Regions from separate parts of the Roseobacter denitrificans OCh 114 genome, predicted to be linked through region 2. Evidence: riboswitches for the same ligand, from Rfam matches in the RefSeq annotation. Region 2 holds a riboswitch; each other region holds the start of a gene.
The links. A riboswitch is a leader RNA that binds a small molecule or an ion and turns the genes downstream of it on or off. The one in region 2 is predicted to bind cobalamin.

Region 1 (6,470 bases), 350 kb from region 2:
AAGGCGCGTGAGGTCATCAAGGCGCTCTGTCGCATCCTTGATGCGATCCGTTTCTTTCTTGATCTCGCGCGATGCCGCTTCAATTTCTTTCAACAGGGTCGAATTGGCAATTTCCAGATCGACCTGACGCAGACCACTCAGGGCATGGACCTTCATACTGTCGAGCAGCGCGTCGATATTGTCGGAATAGAGTTTCTCCGCGTCTGACCCCGGTGCCGCGTTGTTTCGGGATTCGATGTTGTAGCCAAGGTTGACCGCGATGGCGTTACGGGTTTGTTGCCAGGACCCCCAGTTGCTTAAACGCGCTTTGGACATTCAATATTCCTTTGTGATCAAAATGGGTCGGCGGACTCCGAAAGGAGTTTGACAAGCTTGGACAGTTCCACAATTGAACCTTGCAAGTCTTCTTTGCTGGCGCGGTCACGCGATGCTTTGGCCAGTTTGGCGTGTGTCTGGCCGATATTGGCATAGGCATCTCTGGCTGCGGCACTGCGTTTCAGCGCCGCCACCTCATCAAAAAGCCGGTCCTGCAAGCGCTGCACATCGCGCGTCGATGCGTTGTTGGCATAGGCCGACGCAAGCGCGCGTTCCGCACGTTCCACACGCTGCAGGGATGTGGTGACTTCGCTCAGCGTCAGCGCTTCGGAGGCGGCACTGAGCAACGCCGTGGCCTGCTGGATTTGCGGATCGACCGCCACGATGATTTCGCGCAGCTTGGAGGTGCGCGCGCCTGCAAATGTGGCCGTGCCGATGCCCCCGAAGGCCGCGCCAACCGCTTCAAACTGATCTTTCGTCCCTGCCCCGCCCAGCGCCGCGCTCAGGCCTTCGACAGATACGGCAAGATTGGTGAGCGAGGTATTGAACGCGGCCCCATCCTCTGATGCATCGGCGGCCAGGGCCGCAAGGTTCGCACCATATTCCCCCATGGCCTTGTTCAGCGCTGCGATGGAGGCAAAGCTCTCCGGGTTGTCTATTGGCGCACCATCCCGGCGCACCACTTTGCAATCGTCAATCGAAGACCCCGGCACAGCCAGCAAGGCACATTCCGGCGCATAGGCCAGTAATACGCCGTTTTGCGCAAGGTCCCCCCTGATGTCTGAAATCTGACTGTCCGACAACGTACTGAGCCGTTTGGTTTGAGCCTGCGCGGCGGCTTGTGTTGCGTCCCCAAAAGACGCCACAGACCCGCGATAGACAGGCGACGAACACCCCGCGACAGCTGCCAATGCCGCTATGGCCAAGATCACTCGAAATGTCATGATGTGTCCAATTCCTCTAACTTTATCAAAAAACCAAATGCCATCACGACCAGCGAAAACCGCGTCATATCAGCGTGGTGGCCCCCTGGCGCCTGCCGTCCACAGGCGCCGGGGCTGGCGCTGAAAAGGTCTTTTCGTCCAAATACAGTTCTACAATAGATGGAATGTTAGCAATACAAATCTCATCTGTCGACACGCTATGCTTGAAAATCGGCATTTATCGTTCTGAAAGGCCCGCAGCTTCGGGCCCCACCCACCAGCGCTGGCGCGCGCACGGCGGTGCTTGCCGCTTTTGAACATACGCCCGCGTGTGGTGCTCTCTCGTGGCGCGTTTCCTCAACGCTGCCTGCGGCGCAGCAACCAGACAAAGAAGGTGCCACCCGCAAGCCCGGTCACGATCCCGATCGGCATGTCTTCGGGCGCCATGACCGTGCGCGCGACAATATCCGCCCAAAGCAGGAAAACCGCGCCCAGCAAAGCCGAGGCTGGTAAGACCCGCGCATAATCGCCCCCCACGATCAACCGCACGATATGAGGCACCATCAGCCCGACAAAACCTATGATCCCGGAAAAGGCGACCATCACCCCCGTGATCAACGCGCCGATGAAAAAGATCGACAAGCGAAAGCGTGCCACATTCAGGCCCAGCGTTGCGGCAGTTTCATCCCCCACCGTCATGGCGTTGAGGTTCTCGGCATGGATGCGCAGATAGACGCCGCAGAAAACCAGAATGAGCAGCGGAAAGACGAGCTGATCCCATTGCGCCAACCCCAAGCCCCCAAGCATCCAGAACACGACCGTATGGGTCGCGCGCGGATCACCAAGGAAAATCAGCACATTCGCCATCGACATCACGATGAAGGAAACCGCAACCCCGGCCAGCACCAGCCTATCCGCACTGGTGGCGGCGGCAAACTGCGAGACTGCCAGCACCAGCAGCGTCGCGCCCAAGGCCCCTGCAAAGGCCAGAAGAGGCACCGTCAGCAGCCCAAGAAACAACCCGGTGTGCAGCAGCGCAAGAATGGCGCCAAAAGCCCCGCCCGCAGAAATCCCCAGCAGATGCGGATCCGCAAGCGGGTTGCGCGTGACGGCTTGCAGACTTGCGCCCACCATCGCCAGACCGGCACCCACGAAACAGGCCAGCAGGGCGCGTGGAAAGCGGATGTCCCAGACAATCGCCTCGCGCCCAGCCGACCAATCGCCCTCGAAGGATGCACCAAAGGCATTGTTCAGCACCACGCCCCAGACCGTGGCAAAGGGGATTGAAACAGCGCCCACGCTGACCGCCATGCTGAGCGACACCAACAAAACTGCCCAGCCGCAGATCATGGCGACAGGGTAGACCGCAGACTGCCGGGAGCGTGCTGCGGCGGCCCTGAACATGGCGATCACTGCGCCCGGAAGGCGGCGGCAAGTGTCTTGACGGCGGCGATGTTGCGCGGCCCCGGCGTGGCCTCCACATACTCAAGCGTCACGAAACGGTCGTTGCGCACCGCGTCCAATTCCGCGAAAGCCGGGTTTGACATCATGAAGTCGCGCTTCTGTTCGGCGGTGACGTCCCCGTAATTGACGATCACGATGACCTCGGGATTGCGTTCAACGACGGCTTCCCAGCCTACCGTCGCCCAGCTTTTTTCCAGATCATTCATTATGTTCACGCCGCCCGCGGCCTCGATCAACGCATTCGGCATCGCATAGCGCCCGGCGGTAAAAGGCACGTCTTCGCCGCTGTCATAGACAAAAACACGCGGCGGGGTGCTGAGCGGCGACAATGACGCGGTGAAGCTGTCCAGTTCCGCGCGGTAGCCTGCGACCAGTGCCTCCGCCTTTTCGGATACGTTAAAGATCGCGCCGAGGTTCAGCAGATCGGCATACATATCTTCCATGCTGACGGCGGCTTTCTCACCAACGTGAATGCAGCTTTCGGTCAGCTCGTATACCTTGATGCCAAAGGGCTCCAGCGTCTCGGGGGTCACTTCGCCGCCGACCCGCATGCCATAGTTCCACCCCGCAAAGAAGAAATCAGCGTCCGCCCCGATCAGCACTTCCTTGCTGGGGTATTTGGCGGATAATTCTGGCAAGGCTTCGACGCCTGCGGTCATTTCCGCATCCAGCGTTTTCCAGCCGGAGATACCGGTATAGCCCACCATCCGGTCCGCCAGCCCAAGGACCAGCATCATCTCGGTCAGGTTGACGTCATTGGAAATTGCAGCCTTCGGCGGCGCGTCGAAGGTGACGGTTCGATTGCAGCTTTGCACCGTTGTCTGCGCCAGCGCGCCGGTGCCCACAAGCGTGATGAAGAGGGAAGAGAGGATATGTGTCGTTTTCATTTTGTGCCGACCTTAATGCGGAAGATGGAAGGATAAGTGTTTGGCCTTGCTGGGGCTGAGCTGCTCTGCGCGCGCCTCGACGGCAAAGACGTCCGAAACACGATGCGCAGTAAGCACCGCATCAGGCGGCCCCACGCCACGCGTGTGTCCGTTTTCGAGCAGCAGAATGGTATCGCAGGCATCCGCCGCGACATTCAAATCGTGCAGAGAGACGATGATCGTCACATCCAGCGCGCGAATGAGGGCGAGCACCTCAAGCTGATGGCGGATGTCCAGATGGTTGGTCGGCTCATCCAGCACGAGCACCTGCGGCTCTTGCGCAAGGGCGCGGGCCACCATGACCCGCTGGCGTTCACCGCCCGACAGGTTGACGAGGTCCCGATCCGCCAGATCGCTCAGGTTCAGCGTCTCAAGCGCGGCTTCCACGATCTGCGCATCCTTTGCGCCTGCGGTGGCAAACCCAAGGCGGTGCGGCGCGCGACCCAGCGTCACGATTTCGCGCACTGTCAGTCCAAAGGACGACGGCTGTTCCTGCAAAACCGCCGCCACCTTTCGCGCAGCGGCGCGCGGCGGGATCGACCAGATGTCGTCTCCGCCGATCCTGATCTGACCACTCAGGGGCGCCTGATACCGGTAAAGCAGACGCAACAGGGTTGATTTACCCGCCCCATTTGGACCGACAACGCCCATCACGCTGCCGGCTTTGGCGCGAAAACTGGTTGGGTGCAGCAAGAGCGGCTCTTTGCGGCGCGGCGCCCAGCTGATGTTCTGCGCGACAATGTCCGTGGCGTTCATGAGACACGCACATCGCTGACTTCAAGCGCGATGATGGCCGCAGGCACGCGCGCAAGCGTGGTTTTGCGTAATTTGCCGGGACGATCAACCGACGAACACCATCCGTCCTCCAGCAGTGCGTAATCACGTGCAAAACGAACCAGATCAGCGATATCCGCATCCGCCTCGATGTCGCCAAAAAGATAGGTCGCCTTGCGCGTGCCGTGATAGGCAACCGTGCAGGGGCGATCACAGCCCGCCATGCAGGCCACGCCGGAAATCTCGAATTCTCCGCTCACGCTGTCGCCCGCAGCAGCAATGGCCGCGCGCAGTCTGGCAATCAATTCATAGCCAGGTTTGCAGTCGGTGCCCTTGTGTCGGCAGGATGTGCAGATTGTTATTCTATGTGTCGGTGTTCCCATGTCGCCCTCCGCGATTGCGCAGGGTGCCTTGTGGGACATGTATTTTTCGACGGGTTGGCCCGTAAATCCATCATGACCTCCTGTCCGGACACCCCGCCCGGGTTGAAGTTACATCGATGATGGCAGGTCTCCTGACTTGCGGGTCACAGCTTGCCCGATCCTTCCCGGATGCGGATGCACCCAGTGGTGATCATCGGGGTCGCTCACCGCTTACAGTTGCGGGGGCAGTCACGGACTTGGCGTCTGTTACGAACGCCGCACCGTATTCCCTTTTCAGCCCGGATTGCTTTTGGCTTTCCGAACACCATCCCCAGAACCCTTTCCCGACATTCTGCCGCGCGTCAAGGGAAACTCTGTGCTGTCCGCATTTACATGCCGTCGGCCAAAAGCGCAGCATTGCAATGCCAACGGATTTCTCGTTATGAAGGTGTTGGTATCATGGGCCTCAAAGGTCTGCGTTTGTGGTATCTTTTGGAGAACGCATGGAACCTGCAACGCTTCACCCCATGGCGACCGGACATATTCCCAAATATGTGACCGCGGCTGATGGCAGCGACTACCTTTTCACCTTCATGGTTTTTTTCACGGTCGCAATCGTGATCCTGATCGGTGTCGCCTATTTCACGCTGCATGCGATTCCGGAAAAGCTGGCGCATAAGTCGAACCATCCGCAGTTCCAACTGGTTGGTATTTTGTCCCTGCTCGCCCTGTTTACTCACAACGGGCTCTTCTGGGTGGCCGCGATCCTTGTGGCGGGGTTCCAGTTTCCAGACTTCAGCAGCCCCCTGCGCGCCATTGCCGATGCGATTGATCGAAACGGGTCGCATGACACACCCGCCGCTGCGCAAACCCCGATCAATCCGGCGCCGAAAGACACCTCCGATGCTTGAGACACTGATCTGCGCGCTGTTTACGATCCTACCTGACTATCTCTATCGCCGCTTCCGGCAGGGCAAGAGAATAGGTATTGAAATCAACCTTTTCAGCGTCTGGTATGAACTCAGGTGGGGCATAACCGGATGCGCGATCATGGCGCTCACCGTGATTACCACGCTGTTTTATTTCCACCCGGCCACAAATTCCGTCGTGTCCTATTTTCGCACAGTGACGATCTTGCCGCAGGCCGGGGGCCGCGTGCTGGAAATCTACGTCAAGAACAACGAATTGGTGAACCTGGGCCAGCCGATATTTCGTCTGGAGGACCACTCCCAACGCGCACAGGTCGAAGCCGCAAAGGCGATGATTGCGCAGGCCGATGCCTCCCTGAAAGTCGCGCAAACCGATCTGACCGAGGCCACCGCCGCCATCGCCGGGGCCACCGCTGCCCTGAAGCAGGCGGAGGAAGAGCTCGAACGCAATGTGACCCTGCGCGATCAGGGCTCGACCGCCGTGCGCCTTACTGAAATCGACCGTTTTGAAAACCTCGTTGCGCAACGCTCCGCACAGCGTGACGCAGCGATTGCCCAACTGGCGGAGACGCAGGAACGCATCGATTCGCTCATCCCCGCGCAGAAAGCCAACGCGCTCGCACAGTTTGATGCAGCCAATGCCGAGCTGGAAAAAACCGTGGTCTATGCGGGCGTGACCGGTCGTGTCGAACAACTGAGCCTGCAGGTCGGTGACTACATCAGCCCGGTCCTGCGACCAGCGGGCGTTCTGGTGCCCGTGACATCCGGGCGGAGCCG
Region 2 (6,470 bases):
CCACAGCCGAGGCCCCCCTGCGCACGGATGCACAAGGGCGCCGCCGCATGGTGGCGATTGCGGCTGTGCTCGGGCTCTTTATCGGAATTGCCCATGTGTTGGTGCGCGAAGCGGCCAACGACCGCGTGCGCCGCGTCTCGGAACTGGCGGAAATCACCGGCAGCGACAGCATCGTCCAACTGCCCCCGGCGCATGGCGGCAAGGGAGGCAAGAACACCTCCGGCACGCTGGATCTGTCGTCAGAAGAAGCATCGCCCTTTCTGGATGGTATCCGCGCTTTGCGCCATCGGCTTGTGGCAAGCGCTGACGTCACCGGGCCGATTGTGGCCGGTGTATTCTCATCGGTGCCAAGCGAAGGTAAGTCGCTGGTCACGCAAGCGCTGGCGCATAGTTTTGCCAAGATCGACCGCCGTGTCATCGTTGTGGATGGTGACATGCGTTCGGGCGCTTTGTCCAAAAGCCTTGGCGTTGCGCGTGATCACCCCGGTCTGCATGAGGTCATCGCCGGCGATGTCGATCCATCGGATGCGATCACGACGTTGGACGGGCCCGGATTTGACTTGCTGCCGAGCGGTCATTCTCAGGTTAACCCGGCTGACCTTCTGGAGGTGGAACGGTTCTCGCAGCTGATCGAGGCACTGCGTCAGCGGTATGAGATCATCATCTTTGACACCCCCCCTGTTCTGAGCGCGCCGGACGCCTCGCGCATTGCAACGCATCTGAATGCGCATGTTCTGGTCGCGGGCTATGATCAATGCCCACGGCCAGCGGTCCGCGAGACGGTCGCAGCGCTTGAAACCGCGAAAGTGGAACGCCACGTCGTGGCCCTGTGCGATGCGCCCGAAGCATTTGGCAAGAACTACGGCGCGTCAAAGGGCGTTTTCGCACGATACTGGTCCTGACGGTCTGGCCCATGTTCGTTTCTGACAAAGCACTGCGCTTTGGCATGGTGACGGCAATTGCTGTTTTTGCACAGACAGTGGCACGGCTTTAACGCTGATCCGCGGTGCATCCATGACCCAAGTCGAATTGATCTGAACCCATATCCTGATTGCTGATCGCCAGCGCATGGAGGGTTTTCAGAGTCGCGCGTGAAAGGTGACACATGGTGGGCGGTGTAATGCCGCGCCATGTCACCTGGCTCGTGCCGAGCGCTGCGCGTGCGATGGCCCTTGGCGGCAGCACGCCAAGCGCAGGACCTGAGCGGTTAACCGATCATATCTTCGGGCATCATGGGGCAGGGGGCATTGCGACGCTGATGGTCCATGCCCGATCGGCGCCATCACGCAGGTGGATGTAACGCGGTTTTTGCTGTGACCCTGTCGAGCATGGCGCCCATATGGTCGTGACGCAGGGGCGGGGGATGTGTTTCCCGCCTTGGCCTGACGTTGCCGTTTGGGCTATGCATCCAAGACCGCGTCCATGACCATTGGTCATGGTTGAACCCCGATTAAAGTGAACCCCAGGTCCAACCAGTGAAAATTGCAAGTTACAACATACGAAAAGCTGTCGGTCTTGACTGGCGGCGTGACCCGGACCGGGTCGCGGATGTTCTGCTTGAAATCGACGCGGATGTGGTGGTGTTGCAAGAGGCCGACCGCAGGACGGGCACGCGTGCAGGGGTGCTGCCCCTTGAGCGGCTGGAGGATGAGCTGGGCTATCTCTTGCCCGACTTCTCGGTACGCGCGCTCAGCCATGGGTGGCACGGCAACGCGATACTGTTGCGATCCCGCTATGACAGCCACGCCGCGCGCCGTATTGATCTGCCGTCGATTGATCCGCGCGGGGCGGTGTCCGTGCAGATCTCTGACCCATGTGTCGAGATTATCGGCGTGCACCTTGGGCTGACACCGGGGACGCGGCGCAAACAGGTTGATGTGCTCAGGCAGGTTTTGCAGGATCGCCCCCACCCCGTGATTCTGGCCGGGGATTTCAACGAATGGAACCTCAAGCGGCTTGATTTCGGCACCGATGCGCAGGTCGTCTCCCCGGGGCTGAGCTTTCACGCCGCCCGTCCCAGAGCGGCGCTCGATCGGTTTGTTCTCGGACCCGGTGTGCGCGTTGTGTCATCGCATGTGCATAAATCGAACCTTGCCGCGCGCGCGTCGGATCACCTGCCAATCGTGATCACCGTCGATCTGACAGGGGCTGAGCCATGACCCTGCTTTTACTGGCACATTTCGTGGTTGTGGTCGCTTTCACGACGCGCATCCTGTTGCGCGATGACCTGTCGCCGCCTGCGCGGCTGGCGTGGTTTATCATTCTTGCCGTTGTGCCTTATGTCGGCAGCGGGCTTTATTTCCTGTTCGGTGAGGTTGACCTCGGCCATCATGCGGAAAACCGGCACAAACAGGTTTTTGACGAAATTCGGCCACAGGCGGGTGTGATCTTTGGCGATGCGCAGATCTGCGACGCCCTGATTGACCCTTATTACCAATCTGCCTTTCGGTATGCGAGTTCCATCAACGGCTTCTTTCCCATGACGGGCAATCAGGCGGAGTTGATGGCGGATGACCGTGCCACCAAAGCCGCCATGATCGCCGATATTGATCGCGCCCAGAGCCATGTGCATGTGCTGTATTACATCTGGCTGACGGACGGCACGGGCACCGAGGTGGCGCAAGCGCTGATGCGCGCGGCCAAACGCGGGGTGACATGTCGTGCCATGGCCGACGGGCTGGGCTCGCGCGCGCTGATAAGATCGCCGTTGTGGACGCAGATGAAAGAGGCAGGTGTTCAGGTGGCCGTGACACTGCCGCTCAACCGTCCCATTCTTACACTGCTGACCAGTCGGATTGATTTGCGCAACCACCGCAAGATCACTGTCATTGATGGCAAGATCACCTATTGCGGTAGCCGCAACTGTGCCGATCCGGAGTTTCTGCCAAAAGCCCGGTTTGGACCATGGGTGGACATCATGCTGCGTTTTCAAGGGCCCGTGGTTGCGCAGAATGAACTGTTGTTCATGAGTGACTGGATGCAGGCAACGGGCGAGGCGTTTGAACCTGATGCCGTGACGGTCGAGTGTCTTTCCCCCGGCTTCCCGGCCCATGCAATCGGGGATGGCCCGACCGAACGCAACAGCGCCACGCCGCAGTTGTTTTCCAGCCTTTTCAACTGTGCGCAGAGCACGATAACGCTGACCACGCCATATTTCGTGCCGGATGCGACGGTTCTGGATGCGCTCTGTGCGGCGGCCTATCGCGGCGTGCGTGTAACGCTGATCTTTCCGCAAAAGAACGACAGCTGGATCGTGGCCGCCGCCAGCCGCAGCTATTACCGCAGGCTGTTGTCAGCCGGGTGTCATATCCACGAGTTCAAAGCGGGGCTGCTCCATGCCAAGACACTGACGATAGACGATAAAGTGACGCTGATCGGCTCCTCCAATCTGGATTTGCGCAGTTTCGATCTGAACTATGAAAACAACGTGCTTTTGCAGGACGCGCGCATCACGCGCGAAATCTGTGACAGGCAGGCCGGGTATATCGCGCAATCCGATCCTGTACTTCTTGACACGGTGCTTGCCTGGCCCCGACACGAACGCATCTGGCACAATGTCATCGCCACCATTGGCCCGGTGTTGTGATTGATCCGGCTCAAGGCGTCGTGCCCTATGATATTGCCGCATGAACCGCGCGCGCGATGATGCGTTCCTCATCCGTCGGGATGACCATCACGCGTGTTGATCCCGTCCCGATATCGCGCGCATTGCGCAGGTTTTGCGCCGGGTCAATCTTGATGTTCAGGTACTCCAGCCCTTCAACGATGCGGCTGCGGATGGGGGCTGCGTTTTCCCCGATGCCCCCGCAAAAGATCAGCGCATCAATGCCCCCCAGCACCGCCGTCAGCGCCCCAATTTCACGCCGGGCGCGGAATACGTAGTAATCGATTGCTTCGCGCGCCTGCGGATCGTCCGAGGCCAGAAGTGCGCGCATATCGCTGGTGATCCCCGAAAGGCCCAGAAGCCCGCTTTGGGAATAGAGCATTTCCATCACTTCAAGGGGTGCCATGCCCTTTTGCGTGAGCAGATACAGCACCACACCGGGGTCGATCTGGCCGCAGCGGGTGCCCATGGGCAAACCATCCAATGCCGAAAATCCCATTGTGGAGCCGACGCTTTTACCGTTTGTAATCGCGCACATGGACGCCCCGTTGCCCAGATGCGCAATCACGAGCCGCCCTTTGTGCAGGTCGGGATAGGTGGTTTTGATAACGCCTGTGATGTATTCGTAACTGACCCCGTGAAACCCGTAGCGCCGCACCCCTTCGTCATAAAAGGCGCGCGGCAGGGCAAAGGTGTCATTGACCCACGGATGGCCCCGGTGAAACGCCGTGTCGAAACACCCGACCTGAACGGCATCCGGAAAGGCCGTGCGCGCGGCTTCAACCCCGGCGAGGTTATGGGGCTGATGGAGCGGGGCGAGCGGGTTGAACCGGGCAAGCGCCGCCATCACATCGCCGGTCAGCAGCGTGGGTTTCGTAAAATCCATGCCGCCATGCACAATCCTGTGGCCCACCCCGTGGATGGGCAACCCGCTCAAATGCGGCGCCAGCGCCTGCATCACATGTTCCAGCGCTGCAGCGGGCTTGGGTGCCGCTACCTTCTGTTTGGTTCTTTCCTCGCCGGTGTTCAGGATCAATAGCGCGTTGTCGCCAATCTCATCGACCTGACCGTGCAGCAGCAGGTCAGGTTCTGGCGCATCCCGGTAAAGCCCGAATTTCAGCGACGACGAGCCAGTGTTTAATGTAAGGATACCGCTCATGTGGCGGCGACCCGGCGGAACAAAGCAACGCTTGCACGATACGCGGGGCGCATGTGCATCCGATCCGCGCGGCTTGTCAGTGTGTTTTGCACATGGCCTCCCAAGTGTTTGGCCGCCGGTCTGGACACCGGCGTGTTTTCTGATGGTTATAGTTGCAGCCTCGTGATCCGCTGTCACGCGGGTATCTGACGGCACCCTGTGGCGTGGTGAACCGCGCGCACTCTACCGCCAGTTGGCCAATCAGAAATGATAATCGCCAGACAAGCCGGTGCGCCATTGACTTCCCACGCCATCGCTGGAAAATGCAGGGCACGATGGTTGTTCCGGTTCAGGCCGGGACATAAAAGGGAACGCGGTGAAATGCCGTGGCTGCCCCCGCAACTGTAAGCGAAGAGTGCCTCTGTCGCACGCCACTGACCGAAAGACGGGTTGGGAAGGCAAAAGAGGCGCGCTGACCCGCGAGCCAGGAGACCTGCCATCACAAACGCAACATAAGACCGGGCGGGGTGCTCCGGAAAGGAATGACATGATGACGGCACATGCTGTTATAACGGACAATGATGTAACCTGCACTGGCCGCCCCCATGGGTGAGCGCACAGAGATACTGGTGTGCATCAAATGCAAACGCGGCACCGACGTTACCGACGACGGCGAACGTCCGGGCCAGCGTCTGTTTGATGAATTGCAGGCGCGCGGTCTGCCCGAGGGGCTTGATTTGCGGGCGGTGGAATGTTTGCAAAACTGCGATTCCGGCTGCTCCGTCGCGCTGCGGGGGGGCGGGGACAAGTGGACCTATCTGTACGGAAACCTGCATGAGGCGTCGCATCTGGACACGCTGATCGAGGGGGCCGCCCTTTATCATGAGACCAGCGATGGTCTGATCCCGTGGCGCACCCGCCCGGAACATTTCAAACGTAACTGTATCGCGCGCATACCGCCGCTGGAGGACAACAATGGCTGATCTTGCAAAACTTCCCGTCACCGTGATCACAGGGTTTCTCGGGTCCGGGAAAACCACACTGATTTCGCACCTGATCCAGAACCCCGGCGGCAAACGTCTGGCGGTTGTGGTGAATGAATTTGGCGATGTGGGGGTGGATGGTGAAATCCTCAAAAGCTGTGCGATCCCGGATTGCCCGGCGGAAAACATCATGGAGCTTGCGAACGGCTGCATCTGCTGCACAGTCGCGGATGATTTCATCCCGACCATCGAAGCGCTCATGGCGCTGGAGCCGCGCCCGGAGCATATCGTGATCGAAACCTCCGGCCTTGCCCTGCCGAAACCGCTGCTCAAGGCGTTTGACTGGCCGGATATCCGCTCGAAGATCACGGTGGATGGCGTCATCGCGCTGGCTGATGCCGAGGCCGTGGCCGCGGGCCGTTTTGCCTCGAATGTGGCGGCGGTGGATGCACAGCGCCTTGCGGATGACAGCCTTGATCATGACACGCCCTTGTCCGAGGTCTTCGAAGACCAGATTTCCTGTGCGGATATTATCCTGCTGACCAAGCCCGATCTGGCCGGTGCCGAAGGTGTGGCCAAAGCCAAAGAGGAAATCGCTGCGCGCAGTCCGCGCCCCGTCCCGGTGATTGAGGTCGCCGAAGGGTTGATTGACCCGCGCGTCATTCTGGGGCTGGAGGCCGCCGCCGAAGACGATATGGATGCGCGCCCGTCACACCATGATGGGCATGACGATCACGAACATGAC
Region 3 (6,470 bases), 960 kb from region 2:
CAGAGCCGGTGCATCGACAGGCGCGTGCACCTGAAGGGGAGTGTTGCGATGAGCGAAATCAAAAGGCAATTCCGCCGGACCGTTTATGAAAACAGATGGATGAAGGTGCACGAGGATGCGGTGACTTTTCCCGATGGATCAGACGGGATTTACGGCGTCGTTGACAAAGAAGACTTTGTTCTGATTGTCCCGCAGCATGCAGATGGGCGGTTTCAACTGGTGCAGCAGTTTCGCTATCCGGTGGGCGGGCGCTATTGGGAATTCCCGCAAGGGTCATGGGAAACGAGGCCGGGCACGGACCCGGAAAAGGTCGCCCTCGCCGAATTGGAGGAGGAGACCGGCTTTCGCGCGCAATCCCTCATCAGGTTGGGGCATCTTTTCGAGGCATACGGTTTTTCAAATCAGGGGTTTCACGCGTTTCTGGCAACCGGTCTGCAAGCGGGGCGCGTAAATCGCGACAAAGAAGAACAGGATATGCAAACCGCGTCGTTCAGTCTTGAGGCGATACATGACATGATCCGCGCTGGGCAGATCAAGGATGCGCCGAGTATAGCCGCACTTGGGCTATTGGCCATTTCCGAACATGGATAGAAACCGCGCAACAGGTCAGCGCAAAGAGGGGACCGCGGCGCGCCGTTGCGCCACGGTCCAAACGCATTCTTATGTGGCCGCGTTATGCAAACGGTGCGTGAAGATGCCCCGGTCGGTCATTGCGCGCAGGCCCTTGGCACCGGCAAGCGCTGCGAGATCGGCCAAAGGTTCAATCAGGATGACCAGCAGATAGGCCACGCCAAAGCTTGTCACGGCGGACAGGTTGTCGGCCCCAACGCCTTGCCCGTAGATCGCCCAGAAGGCCACCCATGCAACAACGCCGCCCTGATAGACAGCCGACATTTTCAGCACATCCACATAGCGCAGATCGACATAGGCCGTTGTCTGCGGAATGACCCGTTTGGCCAGCGCGTCCACCGCAAACAGCGGGAACAGCAGCGTTGAGACATTGACGAAATACATCGGCACATCGGAGGGTGCGAAAAACAACCCTTGGATCGCCAGACCGCCCGCAAGGCCAAGCGCGGCTGGACCAGACCCGAGCAGCAAAAACAGCGTCGTGCCCAGAATGATGTGCACCTCCGAGATGCCGACGGCGAAATGCGGAAAGACCTCAAAGAAGATGAACACCCCGATCGCCGCAATCACGGAGCGCAGGGCAAAGGAGACCACGGAATGGGTCTTGAGATCATCATTGATCAGTTTGAGGGAATAGCCCGCAGCGGCAGCGGCCGTTCCATAGGCCAATACCATTTTTGCGCCGTCCACGACGCCCGGTTCGATGTGCATGTTTACTTCCTTTCGCGTCCACCCGACGCATTTAAATGGCCGGAATTTTCCGGCGGTTGCAGATTGATGGTTGGTATCCTGACTTACAGCTTCGGGCCGCGCTGGCCGTTTTCGCTGCTTACAGTTGCGGGGGCAGTCCGGGTCTTGCACCCGGTTCCCAATTAAGGCCCGTTTTCAGGGGCCGCCATCCCCGCAAGCTTTACGCGATCGGACACGCAAGGCAAGCCTGTCTGCGACGATTGATGATCCGGGTGCGATCGCGACGTAGCCTGTCGACGGGCAGCGCCGGTGTGGTTTGGCCGAAAATCGGCGGCCCTGCGCCCGGTTTTTGGCCAATTCTGTCCTGCGGTGACTGGCAAATCCCTGTTGTTTCTGATCAAGTCTTGCGGGATATGAATAATCGACGCAGTTGCAGGGGTGGATGCGATGCGTCAGACGACCAAAAACCACCCGGGAAAAACAGGGGAAATCAAGATGAAGGTGAAATCACTCATTCTGTCTGCGGCACTGGCTGCTTTGGCAGGCGGCGCATCGGCAGAAGGCGTCAAGGTCGGCATGATCACAACCCTTTCGGGGGGCGGTGCCGGGCTAGGTATCGACGTGCGCGACGGCTTCATGCTCGCGGTGAAACAGTCGGGCCGTGACGACATCGAGGTCGTGATCGAAGACGATCAGCGCAAACCCGATATCGCCGTGCAACTGGCCGACAAGATGATCCAGTCCGAAAAGGTCGATGTGATGACGGGGATAATCTGGTCGAACCTCGCCATGGCCGTCGTTCCGGCGACTGTCGCACAGGGCAAGTTTTATCTGTCACCCAATGCGGGTCCATCCGCACTGGCGGGTAAGGGGTGCCATCCGAACTATTTCAACGTCGCGTGGCAAAACGATAACCTGCACGAGGCCGCTGGTGCCTATGCCACCTCTGCGGGCTATTCCAACAGCTTCATCCTCGCGCCAAACTATCCCGCCGGTCAGGATGCGCTGACGGGCTACAAGCGGACCTTTGGCGGCGAATTGGCCGGGGAGTTGTTCACCAAACTGGGTCAAACCGATTACGCTGCCGAGATTGCGCAGATCCGCGCGTCCGGGGCGGATTCCGTGTTCTTTTTCCTGCCCGGTGGCATGGGGATTTCATTCCTCAAGCAATATGCCGACAGTGGCATTGATATCCCGGTGGTTGGTCCTGCGTTTTCCTTTGATCAGGGCATCCTGCAGGCCGTCGGTGATGCAGCCCTTGGTGTGGTGAACACATCGCAGTGGAGCAAGGACATCGACAACCCGACCAATGCCGCCTTTGTCGAGACATTTCAGGCGGAATACGGGCGTTTGCCGTCACTCTATGCCAGTCAAGGGTTTGACACGGCAAACCTGCTGATCTCTGCGCTCGCAACGGCCAGCCCTGCGGATGCGGACGCCTTCCGCGCAGCACTCAAGGCGGCGGATTTCGACAGCACACGCGGTGATTTTGCCTTTGGGCCCAACCATCACCCCATTCAGGATATCTATGCCCGCGAGGTCATCAAGGAAGGCGATGTCTTTACCAACAAGATCATCGGCGTCGCCCTCGAAGACCACGCTGACGCCTATGCGGCTGAGTGCAAGATGTAAGCAACGCCTTGGTCCGGGTGTCTCTTGGCCCCCGGACCGGTAAATAGAACCATGTCCACAATTCTGATCATCGAACAGGTCCTGAACGGTCTGCAATTCGGCGTGATGCTGTTTTTGATGGCGGCTGGACTGACGCTGATCTTTGGCGTCATGGGGCTGATCAACCTTGCGCACGGATCGCTCTATATGATCGGGGCTTTTGCGGCGGCGGCTGTGGCTGGACTAACGGGGTCGTTCCTGCTTGCACTGTTCGCTGCGATGGCCGCTGCGGCGATGGCGGGCGTCTTGATCGAAACCGTTGTCATCCGCAGGCTTTACGCCACGGATCACCTTGATCAGGTGCTGGCCACCTTTGCGCTGATCCTGATCTTTTCAGAAGGAACGCGGTGGGTCTTTGGTTCTTTCCCGCTGTTTCTGGACATCCCTGATGCCGTATCGGGGCCTGTGTCCCTGCCAGGTGGCATTCAATATCCGCTGTACAGGCTCGTTCTGATTGCCGTGGGGCTTGCCGTGGGGCTGGGGCTTGCGTTGCTCATCAACCGCACGCGCAACGGTGTTCAGATAAGGGCAGGGGAAAACGACCGCGAGATGATCGCGGCCCTCGGGGTGGATATCTCGCGCCTTTATACGCTGGTGTTTGCACTTGGCGCGGCGTTGGCCGGGCTGGCGGGCGCGCTGGTCGGGGCGATCCAATCCGTGCAGGTTGGCATGGGCGAACCCGTGCTTATCCTCGCCTTTGTGGTCATCGTGATCGGGGGTATCGGCTCCATCAAGGGGGCATTTGTCGGCGCGTTGCTGGTGGGCCTGACGGATACGCTGGGCGGTATTTTCCTGCCGGAACTGTTCAAGCTCTTTACCGATGCGGCCACCGCCACGTCGGCGGGCTCGGCGCTGGCCTCCATGGCGATATACATCCTGATGGGGGCGGTGCTGATCTGGCGGCCTACCGGTCTTTACGGGGCGCGCGCGTGATGTCGGAACGGATGGTCAATAGCGTCGTGCTGATCGGCCTGTGCGCCGTGCCGATCTGGGCGCTGCTGGTGGATGAACCCTTCACGATCACGCTGGCCACGCGCGCGGTGATCTTCGCGCTGGCGGCGGTTGGTCTGAACATCGCACTGGGCTGGGGTGGTCTGGTCAGCCTCGGGCACGCGGTGTTCTTTGGTCTCGGGGGCTATGCGATGGGTATCCTTGCCCATCATGCGCAGACATTCACCCCCGTGATGGAATGGCCGTTCCTGATTGAGGGAACGAAATCCATGCCCGTGATCTGGCTGGTGGCGATGATCAGCGCAGGTGTCGCGGCCCTCGTGATCGGGCTTTTGTCGCTGCGCACGGCGGGTGTCTATTTCATCATGATCACCCTCGCCTTTGGGCAGATGTTCTACTATTTCGCTATTTCCTGGGCGGAATACGGCGGCGAGGATGGGCTGTCCATCTACGTCAGGAACGATTTTCCGGGGCTGAACACATTGGTGCCCATCCACTTTTTCGCCCTGTGTTTCGTGATCCTGTGCATTGTGCTTTTTATCAACGCGCGGCTGATCAAATCACCCTTTGGGCTTGCGCTGAACGCCGCGCGTCAGGTGCCGACCCGGGTTGAGACCGTGGGGATGGACCCTGTACGCCTCAAGCTGGTCGCCTTTGTGATTTCCGGCGTGATCACGGGTCTGGCGGGCGCGCTTTTTGCCGACCTCAACCGCTTTGTCAGCCCGACGATGTTCAGTTGGCAGATGTCCGGTGAGATCATGATTTTTGTCATTCTGGGCGGCGTTGCCCGGCTTTTTGGCCCGGTGGTGGGGGCCGTCCTTTTCGTTGTTCTGGAACATTTCCTTGGGGGTCTGAGCAACTACTGGCACATCTATCTCGGGCTGCTGTTGCTGATCATCGTCTTGTTCGCCCGTGGTGGGATCATCGGTTTGTTGTGCGGGCGGGGGCGGCTGCATGACTAACCCTGTGCTTGCCACCCATAACCTCAGCAAGAGTTTCGGCGCCTTGACCGCGACCGACGATGTCACGCTTGATCTGCGCGCGGGTGAAATCCATGCGGTGATCGGGCCAAATGGCGCGGGGAAATCCACGTTGATTGCGCAGATCTGCGGTGGGCTGACGCCTGATCGCGGGCGCATCGAATTTTTGGGTCGAGACGTGACGCAGGAACCGACGCGGCTGCGCGCGCGGGCAGGGCTCGGGCGCACGTTTCAGATCTCCGCACTGGCGATGGAAGACAGCGTGTTGCAAAACGTCATGCTGGGCGCATTGGGGGCGATGGGTCGGCCATGGCAATTCCTGCGACCTGCCCTGCGGGATAATGCGCTGCGCGACAGGGCCGAGGCGGCCTTGGCGCGTGTCGGCCTGACGGATGCCCGCGCCAAACGCACTGCGGAACTCAGTCACGGGCAGCGCCGCCAATTGGAAGTCGCCGTCGCGCTGAGTCTGCAGCCCAAAGCCTTCGTGATGGATGAACCCATGGCGGGGCTGGGGTCGGAAGGGTCCAGGCAGTTGACCGGCTTTCTGGACAGTCTGCGCGCGGATGCGCCCATTCTACTGGTCGAGCATGACATGGATGCGGTTTTTGCGCTGGCCGACCGGATCAGCGTTCTGGTCTATGGCAAGGTGATCGAGACCGGGACCGTGGCAGAGATTCGCGCCAGCAAAGCTGTACGCGACGCGTATTTGGGCGGTGAGGCATGACGCTTTTGACGCTGCGCAATGTCGAGGCATCTTACGGGGTCAGCCCCGCGCTTTTCGGTGTCGATCTGAGTTTGCAGCCGGGCGAGGTGATGGCGCTGATGGGGCGCAACGGGATGGGCAAAAGCACCACCGTCAAGGCGATTTGCAGGATGGTGCCGACACGCGGCACGTTGCAGTTCGACGGGCATGATCTGTCGCGCCTGCCCAGCCATCGCGCCGCGCGGCTGGGCATCGGTCTGGTGCCTGAGGGGCGGCGCTGTTTTTCGTCCCTGACGGTGTCGCAAAACCTGTCTGCCGCCGCACGCCCCGGTCACTGGACATTCGAGACGGTAACGAAACTCTTCCCCCGTCTCGCCGAACGCAGGGATCAGAAAGCCGCAACGCTGTCGGGGGGCGAGCAACAGATGGTGGCGATCGCGCGCGCCCTGATGACAAACCCCCGGCTGCTTATTCTGGATGAGGCAACCGAAGGCTTGGCCCCTCTTGTGCGGCAAGAGATCTGGGCGGCCCTCACGGAACTGAAACGCTCCACGGGCATGTCGATTATACTGATCGACAAGTCGCTTGGTGAACTGTCACGCATTTGCGAACGCGCAACCATATTGGAACGCGGCACGACCGTCTGGTCCGGTGCCATGAGCGACGTCACGCCGGAGATCAGCACGCGGTATATCGGCGTCTGATTTTCCCGGGTGCCACATTTAGCTGGCTGCGCAGTTCGGCGTTATCGGCCTCGTCGATCCCATGGCCCTGACCTGTAACTGGTTGCGTGATCAGGCCACAAGCGGCGGCAAGACCTGCTCGATCCGGTCGCGCGCGCTTTC

Region 1: another riboswitch for cobalamin. It lies ahead of RD1_RS16020 (DUF1636 family protein); the one in region 2 lies ahead of RD1_RS17540 (DUF1636 family protein).
Region 3: another riboswitch for cobalamin. It lies ahead of RD1_RS02495 (energy-coupling factor ABC transporter permease); the one in region 2 lies ahead of RD1_RS17540 (DUF1636 family protein).

The regions. Positions count from the first base shown of each region.
Region 1 is NC_008209.1:3,346,911-3,353,380, forward strand. It holds gene RD1_RS15995 (hypothetical protein) at 1-315, opposite strand, end outside; gene RD1_RS16000 (hypothetical protein) at 333-1,259, opposite strand; gene RD1_RS16005 (FecCD family ABC transporter permease) at 1,596-2,642, opposite strand; gene RD1_RS16010 (ABC transporter substrate-binding protein) at 2,648-3,589, opposite strand; gene RD1_RS16015 (ABC transporter ATP-binding protein) at 3,602-4,384, opposite strand; gene RD1_RS16020 (DUF1636 family protein) at 4,381-4,785, opposite strand; cobalamin riboswitch at 4,889-5,109, opposite strand; gene RD1_RS16025 (hypothetical protein) at 5,268-5,675, shown strand; gene RD1_RS16030 (HlyD family secretion protein) at 5,668-6,470, shown strand, end outside.
Region 2 is NC_008209.1:3,700,110-3,706,579, reverse strand. It holds gene RD1_RS17565 (GumC family protein) at 1-902, shown strand, start outside; gene RD1_RS17555 (endonuclease/exonuclease/phosphatase family protein) at 1,476-2,159, shown strand; gene cls (cardiolipin synthase) at 2,156-3,586, shown strand; gene RD1_RS17545 (acetate/propionate family kinase) at 3,612-4,763, opposite strand; cobalamin riboswitch at 5,062-5,258, shown strand; gene RD1_RS17540 (DUF1636 family protein) at 5,348-5,725, shown strand; gene cobW (cobalamin biosynthesis protein CobW) at 5,718-6,470, shown strand, end outside.
Region 3 is NC_008209.1:522,114-528,583, forward strand. It holds gene RD1_RS02490 (NUDIX domain-containing protein) at 49-591, shown strand; gene RD1_RS02495 (energy-coupling factor ABC transporter permease) at 661-1,341, opposite strand; cobalamin riboswitch at 1,392-1,545, opposite strand; gene RD1_RS02500 (ABC transporter substrate-binding protein) at 1,816-2,952, shown strand; gene RD1_RS02505 (branched-chain amino acid ABC transporter permease) at 3,004-3,924, shown strand; gene RD1_RS02510 (branched-chain amino acid ABC transporter permease) at 3,921-4,904, shown strand; gene RD1_RS02515 (ABC transporter ATP-binding protein) at 4,897-5,646, shown strand; gene RD1_RS02520 (ABC transporter ATP-binding protein) at 5,643-6,329, shown strand; gene RD1_RS02525 (ring-cleaving dioxygenase) at 6,420-6,470, opposite strand, start outside.